DNA from 3 places in the Leptospira cinconiae genome. Region 1 is predicted to be linked to each of the others. Evidence: riboswitches for the same ligand, from Rfam matches in the RefSeq annotation. Region 1 holds a riboswitch; each other region holds the start of a gene.
The links. A riboswitch is a leader RNA that binds a small molecule or an ion and turns the genes downstream of it on or off. The one in region 1 is predicted to bind cobalamin.

Region 2: another riboswitch for cobalamin. It lies ahead of AB3N61_RS04525 (TonB-dependent receptor); the one in region 1 lies ahead of AB3N61_RS16420 (LIC13354 family exoprotein).
Region 3: another riboswitch for cobalamin. It lies ahead of AB3N61_RS06905 (TonB-dependent receptor); the one in region 1 lies ahead of AB3N61_RS16420 (LIC13354 family exoprotein).

Annotation. Positions count from the first base shown of each region.
Region 1 covers NZ_CP162137.1:3,564,167-3,567,771, forward strand. The annotation lists gene AB3N61_RS16410 (toprim domain-containing protein) at 1-126, shown strand, start outside; gene AB3N61_RS16415 (flavin monoamine oxidase family protein) at 185-1,525, opposite strand; adenosylcobalamin (AdoCbl) riboswitch at 1,764-1,890, shown strand; gene AB3N61_RS16420 (LIC13354 family exoprotein) at 2,083-2,664, shown strand; gene AB3N61_RS16425 (LIC_13355 family lipoprotein) at 2,702-3,559, shown strand.
Region 2 covers NZ_CP162137.1:967,592-971,196, forward strand. The annotation lists gene AB3N61_RS04515 (CapA family protein) at 1-712, shown strand, start outside; gene lsa26 (surface adhesion protein Lsa26) at 1,094-1,834, opposite strand; cobalamin riboswitch at 2,184-2,372, shown strand; gene AB3N61_RS04525 (TonB-dependent receptor) at 2,398-3,605, shown strand, end outside.
Region 3 covers NZ_CP162137.1:1,526,159-1,529,763, reverse strand. The annotation lists gene cbiB (adenosylcobinamide-phosphate synthase CbiB) at 1-278, shown strand, start outside; gene AB3N61_RS06910 (histidine phosphatase family protein) at 288-929, shown strand; cobalamin riboswitch at 1,019-1,173, shown strand; gene AB3N61_RS06905 (TonB-dependent receptor) at 1,379-3,529, shown strand; gene AB3N61_RS06900 (response regulator) at 3,533-3,605, opposite strand, start outside.

The DNA.
Region 1 (3,605 bases):
ACCAAGATCACCATCGGAAACAAGAAAGAAGCTTCTAAGATCCAAAACCTTTGGTTCCACAAAGACTTTGCGGAACAAAGAAGGGATGCTATATCCGAATACGCAATGAGCGTGATCGAAGATTAACCTTCCGACTTAGTATCTTAAGATAAAAAAACCCGGAAGTGATTCCGGGTTTTTTTGTTTAAACCAGATTTACGGCTTTGATCGCGGAGCTTAATGCCGCCTCTACTGTTCCGGTAATTTCTCCGGTATGTTCTCCTGCGAAGAAGATACGATCAAACGGTTTTCTGAGAATGATCTCCGATCCAAAACTTCCCGGTGGAAATTCGGCGATCCCATTGGGTACGTAATCTTTTTTAGCGTCCGTAAAATAGAATCTTTGTATCTGCAAGTCCTTCTTCAAACCCAAACGATCGAGAGTGAGGCGAATATATTCCACTTTTTGGTCTTGGCTGGCAGAATCGAATACGGAAAATCTATCTCCGTTAGCTATAACTCCTAAAACCTTATCTCCGGTATCCGACTTGGTACCTGCATCATATAAAAATTGAGCGGCAGCATCCGAATGGACTGAAAAAGGAGAAGATTCCCATGGCGATTCTTTTAATACCAAAAACAATTTAAAGATCTGCGAATAGCGAACTCTCAATGCGGCCAATAGTTTTTCCTTATCCAGTCCCGGATTCCATTTTACGTTCGAAATTTGATTCGCAGGTAAAGTGCATATACAAGCTGAACCGTTAAATTTTCTGCCGGAAGTTGTACTTACCGTAACTCCCGAAGAATCCTGGTCCACAGACAGCACGGGATCCGAAAAAACGAATTCGGTGTTTTCTATATTCATCACCAAGGTTTTGGCGATACTTTCCATTCCACCTTCGATTCTACTATTCCTTTGGGGGAATTGTGCAAGATCGCTTAAAACTTTTTCGGCGGATAGAACGCGAATACTATCTCCGTAATGAAGAGAAAGTTTATGGCCAAGCAAGGCCAAGTCTTCCGGATTGACTCCCTGATATATTAGATAATTATAAAAGCTAATCCGATCCAAGGCTTGTTGTTGAGCCGTATCTAATTTAGAATTTTGTGATATTAATTTACTTAGGATCTCCTGGGATTTAGAAGAAAGTTCCCATGTGCCCGCTTTTTTGTAAGTCCCTAAAAACAGATCAGGGATCAAAGGAGAAGGTTGCAATTTTAATCCCAGTTCTCTAACCAAACTGCGGACCGTTTTATCCTCCGAAGAAACCCATTCCGCTCCTAGCTCCACCACATGACCGGAAGGATCCTGTATGGATCTTACTCTTCCTCCAACTCTGTCGGTAGCCTCTATCAGAGTTACCTTACTTCCTGTTTTTCCTAGAATGTACGCGGAATAAAGTCCGGAAAGTCCCCCACCAAGTATGATCACCTTTTTCCCGGAGTTTGTATTTTGAGCGGATAAATTTCCCTTACGACTTCCTAATAAAGCTGCGGCGGTTAAAATTCCGGCTTTTAGAAAAGTGGATCGGGTAATTTTCATCGGATTCCTCTCTAGAAGTTTTATTAGAACTCTTTCTTTTATTTTCGGTCTATGAAAGATCTTTCCCGAATTTTTTGCGAACTATAAGTCTCATTGATCTTAAATTATGCACCGAATCGTTCCAATCCGTCCCTATACTTTGAATATCGCAGATTTATTCCGATATTGCAAGGAATAGATACCTTTCGTATCCTAATAGTTTTTCCCTTGCCAGGGGAAGCGCTAAACCAAAACCTGGAATTACGCTTTCAGGGAGGAAGTCGGGTGAAAATCCCGCGCTGACCCGCAACTGTGATGTCCGTTTTAAACGGAATAAGCCAGATCTTCCCCGCGATACTGAAACCTCGAGGTTGGGGAGTATCGTAAATCTCGCTCTTGAGCGCATCCGCGCTTTCTGCGATGGGGCCCCGAAAGTTAAAATGTCGGGGCTCTCGAACGGAAAAAGAAACCACCGCAAATACACAATCGTTCAGATCTGAACAAGATCAATGATCGACTAACGTAATTTTGCTTTTATTTTCTTTTTCTGCGATATCCGGCAGAACCAGGAGAGAAAAATGAAAAGATTCAGAAAACTAGCGACCTTGCTGCTAACCATCACTTCACTATTCGTATTTGTGAATTGTTTCGATTTGGGAGATTCAAAAAAATCCGACGATCAGAACATACTTGCTTTAGTAGCAGTTGCAGGATTAAATCCGATTGCGGGCAATTACAATTACTACAATGGAACTTCCGATTACCCGGGCGGGACTTATACTGCGCCGGGAAATGAAATCGTTGGTACGTACAATATTTCCCTTTCTTTAGTCGCACAAACCATGTTCGACGAAACTTACGGAAACAGTTATTTATACGGAGAAATCCAAGAGATCGATACGAATAAAAAAGTCATTTATGTTCGCTTCCGTTCAGATTCTTCCTTCTCTCAAGGAAGTTACGGTTGGTATAGATGGACGATTAAAGACGGTAAAACTTACGTTTGTCCGGACCTTTCAGACGTATCTACTCAAACAACTTTAGCATCCGCCAAAGACGATGATTTGGATTATTATTCCGATCCAAGCGACATTAACGCAGGTTGCGGTTTAAATAGCGGTTTCGATCCGGCTCCTTGGAGCAGGCTTGAATTGAATTAAGATCGAATAAGAGAAACAGGTTGAGCAAGAAATCCTTATGAAAATATTTCAAATTTCCTTAATATTGGCCTGTTTCTCTATTGGGCTCGTCAATTGTGAGGATTCCAAGAGTTCATCCGCTGCCGAGTCGCTTCTTGCTTTAGGTTTAGGGGGATCCGGTTTCCTAAGTTCCTGTGATTCGAAAAATCCGGAAACAGGTAGAGGAATTTTTGTAGCCGATGAAATCGTTTCTGCACCGACAAGTAACGGGGTCGGATTCAAAGATTCCGATTGTTTGGTGGATGGAGTTCGCGGTCAGGGAAAATTTAACGGCTCCTTGGACGTTTATAGTTTAGAAGATTCCGGAAGCGGATCTGCGATCATACTTCGTTGGTCCGGAGTTAAGGTTCTTCCCGTAAGCGGGATCGATTTTATAGTTTACGAAAATCCTTTTTTCATCGGGGTACAAAACGATTCCAACCCTTTTAACAACGTATTTATGGAACCTTTAATCGTTGAAGTCGGAAACGATTTAATCAATTGGTGCGGTTGGGATCCTGAATATACGAACCCCGATCCGAACACTTTTGTAGGAAATCCAATTTATTGGGAAAGATTCGCAGGTATCACACCTTTCGTTTATAATCAGGATACAAATCCTATGACCGTTTCGGAAGTTTTTGATACGGATATCGTTAATGGTGGCGGAGGAGGAGACGGTTTCGACCTAGCCGATCCTAATTTTGGAAATTCAGGGACAGGATGTGATGGAAGTTTGAAGACCGATATCCAAACGAATGGATTTGCCTATATAAAAATCTCTGCGGCAAAAACAATCCTATCAACCCTACCGATTGACGCGGCTCATGCAAATCCCGATATAGACGGAGTTATAGCAAGATCTGTGACTCCTTGACTTAAAACCGAAGCAGAGATCTTCCGATCCTTTTTTCGGTTTAACG
Region 2 (3,605 bases), 1.1 Mb from region 1:
ATTCGATATAGTTTCGATTGCCAACAATCACAGCCTGGATTTTCACCAACAAGGGTTCGAGGATACCGCTAAAAATCTTTCCGAAGCCGGAGTTAGATTCACCGGAAAAAAGGGCGCGATCACTTATATGAACGCAAAAGGAATTTCCGTGGCTTGGATCGGATTTAGTCATATGGAAAGCGCGCATAATCATGTGAACCATATCGAAGAAGGTGTAGCTCTCGTAAAAGAAGCCAAAAAGAAAGCGCAACTTGTATTTATCTCGGTTCACGGTGGTGCGGAAGGCGGACCTGCTTTACATGTAAAAAACGAACAGGAAAGATTTTACGGAGAATATAGAGGAAATTTAGTCGCTTTATCTCACGCGTTGATCGACGCCGGTGCGGACTTATTCATAGGTCACGGTCCTCATTTGCCAAGAGCATTCGAATTGTATAAAGGAAAATTGATCGCTTATTCACTAGGGAACTTTTTAGGATATAGGGTATTCTCTACGAAAGGTTATGGCGGTTACTCTTTGGTCTTAGAAGCGGACTTGGACAAACAAGGGAATTTTATCAAGGGTAAGATCCATCCCTTACAACTGAGCCAAAACGGTATCCCTGCTCCTGATCCGGAGGCAAAAACTACGGAGCTGATCCAATCTTTGACTAGATCGGATTTCCCGAACAAAGGACCGAAAATCCAGTCGGACGGAAGTTTCCATCCATAATCTAGGGCTGTCCTGTAGGAGTTCCTACATATTTCGGCCTGTATTTTTGATTGCAAATTTTACGATTTTCTGATATAGGGAAAGCGGCTTCTCCCGCTGACCCGCCTCCACCACCCAAGCTCAGGGCGGGGCCGCTTTTTCAAAATTTACGTTCGATCAAACTTAGTGTGTTAAACTTGCGTTCCACCTCGTTTGACTTTCGTCACCGACTCAGCAAAGCTGGTTGTCTTCTCGCTCCCTACGAGTCGCTGCGAAGGGGTGGGGCCGTTTCCCAAAATTCAGTAGGAGCTCCAACAAGGCCCCGGTAAAATCCTTAAAATAAAAAAGACCGACGTAGGAGTTCCTACATCGGTCTTCTACTTAATAAAACTTTAATGTGAATTATTCAGTCTTTCCGGTAGGTTCCAATGCACCTGCAGGAGCTTTGAAGTTGATCTCATAAATATCATAATGAGAATTTCTCCAACCCTTTACGTAAGCCACGGAAACGCCTAAGAAATATCTAAGTCCGAATTTAAGAGTGTTAGTGGCAAAGGTTGCGATCTCTTCATCGGTAATTGAAAAAGGGTGCACTTTATTTCTGGTCTCGTCCAGATACAATCCTTCCCAAGTTCCAATCATAGTTCCCTTATATTCTAAACTTAGAATACGACCTGTAACGGAAAAATTCCTTTTTCCTCCGGATTTACTTTTGCTTACGATCTTGTCCGGTAAACCTTTCGGAAGTGATCTTTCTTGGAGTTGAGCTCCTATCACTTCGTAATCGGAAGACAACGCGATCGCTTCGAATCTATGGATCCTGTACTGGACTAAAATTTCCTGGTTCAGACTTTTGCTTAAGAAGTTCACCACATCCGCATTCTCGGGGCGTACGCTGAATTCGATTTTTTGTTTTGCCGGAGCATAACATTCGTCCTTCATTTCGTCGCAAGCTTCCGAATCGTTTATGGTATACACTTCTAAAAGACCTTCATAAGATTCAAAAACGATCCCTCTGCTTTCGAATTGGATCAATTTTGCAACTGTCCAACCTTCGGAATAAGTTCCTGCCGCAGATAAGGATGAGGTAGTTAAAAGAAAGATCCCTAGTAAAAGAAATCTTAAGGATGGAATTCGTTTCATTCGAGTTCGGTGCTCCCTGTTATGTAGGCAGACCCTTGGGGATTCCCTTTGGGTCGCGAATTCGTGAATCCTTTCCGATTTTTATCTTACATCAAGAAAATATTTCTTTCCGTTCTTGAAAAATCCGCATGTAAGTCCCTCCGAGATCTCAGTACTCTCCGTGTGAACCAATAAATGCACAAACAAGTTTCGCACAGAGTTCACGGAGCACACAGAGTTTTCATTTACAAAACCCGCCAGGGATGTGCAGGGCGCGAAGCGTCCTGAGCGTAAGCGAAGGACGAGGACGTATGTCCGAGCCCGGAGCAGCCCGGTCTTGCGTAAGCAAGAGGCGGCCAACCCTTTTTCAGATTGCCCCTTCGACTCTGGTTGGGAACCTGGTCTTGCAAGTAGATCTGAAAAGGGAATCCGGTGAAATTCCGGAGCTGTACCCGCAGCTGTAAACGCCTAAACGGTAAGACAAAACCACTGTCGAAAGACGGGAAGGGTCTTAAGCCGGGCGTGAGTCAGAAAACCTATCCGAGCTACTTTCAATATTTCGGCTTTCGGGAGTTAAGGCCTCAATGAACAAAAGACCCAAACAAATCGGTAAGATCCTTCATCTAGGTCTTTTTTTATTTTCCGTTCAAATATTTTCCCAAGAGAACCAGAAAACGGAAAGCTCCCCTGTAAAAGTTGTGGGAAAGACCAGTTCCAATTCTCAACCCGAAAATTTCAGAAAAAATCCGACCGGTTTTCAGACATCAATCGATTTGGACCAATACAATGCACGTTATACGAATCTTCCGGACGTTTTGGAAAGAGAGGCAGGGGTTCGGATCAGAAGATACGGAGGACTTGGGTCGTATTCCACTCTTTCTCTTCGAGGAACAAACCCGAACCAATCCAGGATCTTTATAGACGGAGTCCCTTTTAATAATGCGCAAGGTGGAGAAGTCAACCTGGCGGATCTTCCTTTCGACAATTTACAAAGTATAGAAGTTTACAGAAGTGGTGCACCTGTAGGATTTTCAGGATCGACTATCGGTGGAAGCGTAAACCTAGTCACAAGAGTAGGATCTGGTCCGCCTAAAACCCGGGTCAATATCGGTGCCGGAAGTTTTAATACGGGAAAAGGTAGCATAACGCATACGGGGACTTATGGCGGGATCGGGGCTAGTGTATTTTTACTTGGAGAAAAATCGGACCAAAACTTTTCTTATCTGAACAACCACGGCACATTGCTTGTTAATCCTTTAGACGATACGATCGATAGAAGAAGGAACGCTCAGTATGAAAGAACATCCGGAATGCTGGGACTGAGCGGAGATATCGGAGCCACCAAGATCAAATTTTGGAACGATCTAAATTATAGATTTCATGGAATTCCAGGACCAGCCAGTAACCAAACCCAAAAAGTACATCGCAGATATCTTAGAAATACTACCTCACTCGGAACGGATACGAAAGGTTTGTTTGATGGACTACTAAGGTTGGAGACTCGAGCTTTCACATCTTTTACGAACGACGACTTATTCGATCCTAAATCCGAATTTTCCAAAGGAACCCCTAACTCCACAGCCAATATGGGACAGTACGGGGCGCAAATCACTCCGACTCTCTATCTATTAGAATATTATCAAATATTGAAATTTCATGCAGGGATAGAAAAGGAAACATTCGAAAGATCCAGAAGTACACCTCAAAATATCGATCTTAAATACGAACCGGGAAAAACAAGAACCTACACGACGTTTCAGGTGGAGGATGAGTTCCGGTTTTTGGACGGAAA
Region 3 (3,605 bases), 1.7 Mb from region 1:
TATTGATTCGAGACGGAAGAAAACACCCTAGCCCCAATTCAGGACTTTGCGAAGCGGCTTTAGCGGGTGCTCTAAAGATCCAACTCGGAGGAAGAAATTATTACTCGGGAGTTCCGAGTGATAAGCCAAAATTAGGGGATCCGGATCGAAAATTAGTCCCAAACCTGATCTTAGATGCGAATAAAATTATATTTTTAACCTCTATTTTTTCCTCCGGTTTGTTTCTTTGTCTGGGACTGGCGGCTCAATTATTATACGGCAAGTTCTTCCAATCCTAAATTAATCCGATGAAAAAAGAAGAATATCACCTTTTCCTAATTAGGCATGGAGAAACGGAATGGAACAGAGAGAGAAGGTTGCAAGGACAAATCGATACGCCGCTTTCCGAACATGGGCAAGAACAAGCGATCAATTTAGCGGATCAGTTAAAAGATACAGGAATAGAACTGATCTTTAGCAGTGATTTAAAAAGGACGAAAGAAACTGCAAAACCGATCTCTCAAAAGTTAGGAATAGAGATTATATATCATCCGGGGCTCAGAGAGATCCACTTAGGAGAAGCACAAGGGGTCTTAGAATCGGAGATTTCGAGGCTATTCGGAGAAACGTCCTATTCCGCCTGGAAAAGTTCGGATAACGTTTACGATCAGTTTAGATTCCCGGGAGGAGAAAGCAAATCCGAAGCGGAGTCTCGGGTCGTTGAAACTATATTAAATTTATTGAAAATTTATGACAAAAAGAAAGTGGCAATTTGTAGTCACGGATTCGTACTTTCGAGATTTTTTGAACGTTATTCACTTAAAATATCCCACTATTCTAAACTTGGGAATTGTGAGATCCTGGAATTATTTCTCTTTTCCGAGAATATAGAAAAAACTTATACGAAAGATCTTCCCTCGAAGATCGAGAATAATACAAATCGAGACTAGATACCTATCGATGACCTACCTTTACGCAGACTATTATAAATAATTAGAATATTCTTTTTTTACCGCTGATAAAACTTTTTTGATTGAGTAAACCGTGTCTCTTCAAAAGATCGTCTTAACTTTCAGGATGAAGTTGGGTGTAATTCCCACGCTGACCCGCAACTGTGATCGGATATTAGATCGGAAAGATATTCTCTTTCTATTTTATTCCGCAAGCCAGATCTCCCTGCAGACTAAAACCTCGAGGTTAGGTATGTTAGCATTCTCGCCAAGCACGTCCGTGCATCCGCGAAGGGCCCCGGAAGTTAAAAATCGGGGCTCTCGGAACCAAGATAAATTCATCATTTAATATATTTGCCCAATTTACATATTCGTATTTTGACGTAAATTAGTCTAACATTCGTTAGTTTATCTTTGTTTCGAAAGTTTTCCAAAAAACGGACGAAACCATGAAACAAAATATCTTCCGGATTGCCGGCTTAGGCATATCCTTATCGTACTTTGTATGTGCGAGCTTATCCCCTATCCTTTCCCAGGATCGGGAAACAAAACCGACTAACGGAAAAGAAAAGACGGATACCGAAAAATCGGAGTTCAAAAAAAAGATCTCGGAATATAAGCCGGATACGATCGTAATCCGGGATAGAAGGTCCAATCTAATCGGGATCGCGTCTTCGGCAAGCGAAGGTGTGGTAGGTTCCGATCAGATCAAGACTAGACCTATTATGAGGCAGGGAGAAGTCGCGGAATTAATTCCGGGTGCGATCGTAACCCAACATAGCGGAGGGGGTAAAGCGAACCAGTTCTTTCTAAGAGGTTTCAACTTGGATCACGGTACGGATCTTTCTTCCAATGTGGACGGAATGCCGGTAAATAACGTTAGTCACGCTCACGGTCAAGGTTATACGGATCTGAATTTTCTTATACCTGAACTTGTGGAACAAATACAATATAAGAAGGGGGTTTATTATGCCGACCAAGGGGACTTCGCATCGGCAGGTGCATTCAATATTTCTTATTTTAAGAGTCTTGTAAAAGGGATTGCGAATGTGGAAGGTGGAACCCTCGGTTATGCAAGGACTTTGATCGCAAAATCCCATAAGTTAGGCCCGGGAGATCTTTTGTATGCGTTCGAAGCCTCCCATAATGACGGTCCTTGGGTAATTTCGGATAACTTCAGAAGAGTGAATGGTGTCACTAGTTATTCCGTTGGAAATAAACAAAAAGGATTTAGCATCGGTCTCATGGGTTATAAAGGTAGCTGGCATTCTACAGGGCAGGCTCCTAAAAGGGCGCTTAGACTAGGCGACTCATGGTTGGAGCCGGATTCGGGTTTAAGTAGATTCGAAAGTGTGGACCATAACGACGGCGGATGGTCAAACAGAGCCAGTATCAACTTTGAAGCTCATCGTTCCGAAAAGGGATACGAGGCAAAAACCCAATTTTACGGTATATATTACGATTTACGATTATTCTCCAACTTCACATATTACTTGGACGATCCCGAAAGAGGAGACCAACACGAACAAGCGGATCGAAGAACGATTGCAGGAAGTAAATCCAGTTATAAGGATATCAGCGAATTCTGGGGGATCCGAATGGAGAACACCATCGGACTTCAGATCAGAAGAGATTATATCCAAAATGGACTCTTCCATACCGAAAAAAGAGCCAGATTAGAAACGGTAAGAGAAGATGGGATCACACAACTCAGCTCCGGATTATATTATGAAAACAAGATACAATGGGCGAATAAATTCAGAACGGTATTCGGGATAAGAGGAGACTATTATACATTTAACGTCGATGATTGGGGAACGAAAGAAAGAGCCGATAGGAACGCAAGAATCTATAGCCCGAAAGGAAGTATCATTATAGGACCTTGGTGTAAAATTGAACTTTATATAAACGGTGGATACGGATTCCATAGTAACGACGCAAGAGGTGTGGTCCAAAAAACGGATCCGGCAAATCCTTTGGTCCAAACAAGGGGTGGAGAAGTTGGAATTCGGACCGAACCGGTCCACGGTTGGCAATCCACTTTCTCCGTTTGGCAATTGGATATGAATTCAGAACTCTTGTTCACCGGCGATAACGGCACCACGGAAGCAAGCAGACCAAGCACACGAAAAGGGATCGAATGGGCCAATTATTATTCTTATAATTCTTGGCTCATGATAGATGCGGATTTTGCGACTTCCAAATCAAGGTTCAGAGATGATGATCCTTCAGGGAATTATATCCCAGGTTCCATCCGCCATACATTGGCTTCCGGGATCACATTAAAAAATCCTGATGGATTTTTCGGGTCTTTAAGGGTGAGATATTTCGGGAATCGTTCCTTGATCGAAGATAATACGGTTCGCTCTCCCGCGTCCACGACTGTAAATTTCCAATTTGGGAGGAATATCGGCGAAGATCTTAGTATCGTTTTCGAAGTATTTAATTTATTGAACGCTCATGTGAGCGATATAGATTATTATTACGCTTCCAGATTAAAGAACGAACCGGTAGGTCCGAATGAAGGTGGATACAATGATATACATACCCACCCCGCTCTGCCTAGATCGATACGAATTTCAGTGCGGGCTTCTTTTTAAGGTCTATTTTTTGATGTAGTCTCGTATGACCAAAATACGGTCCACGTCCACTTCCTTATTTTTAGGAACGGATTTA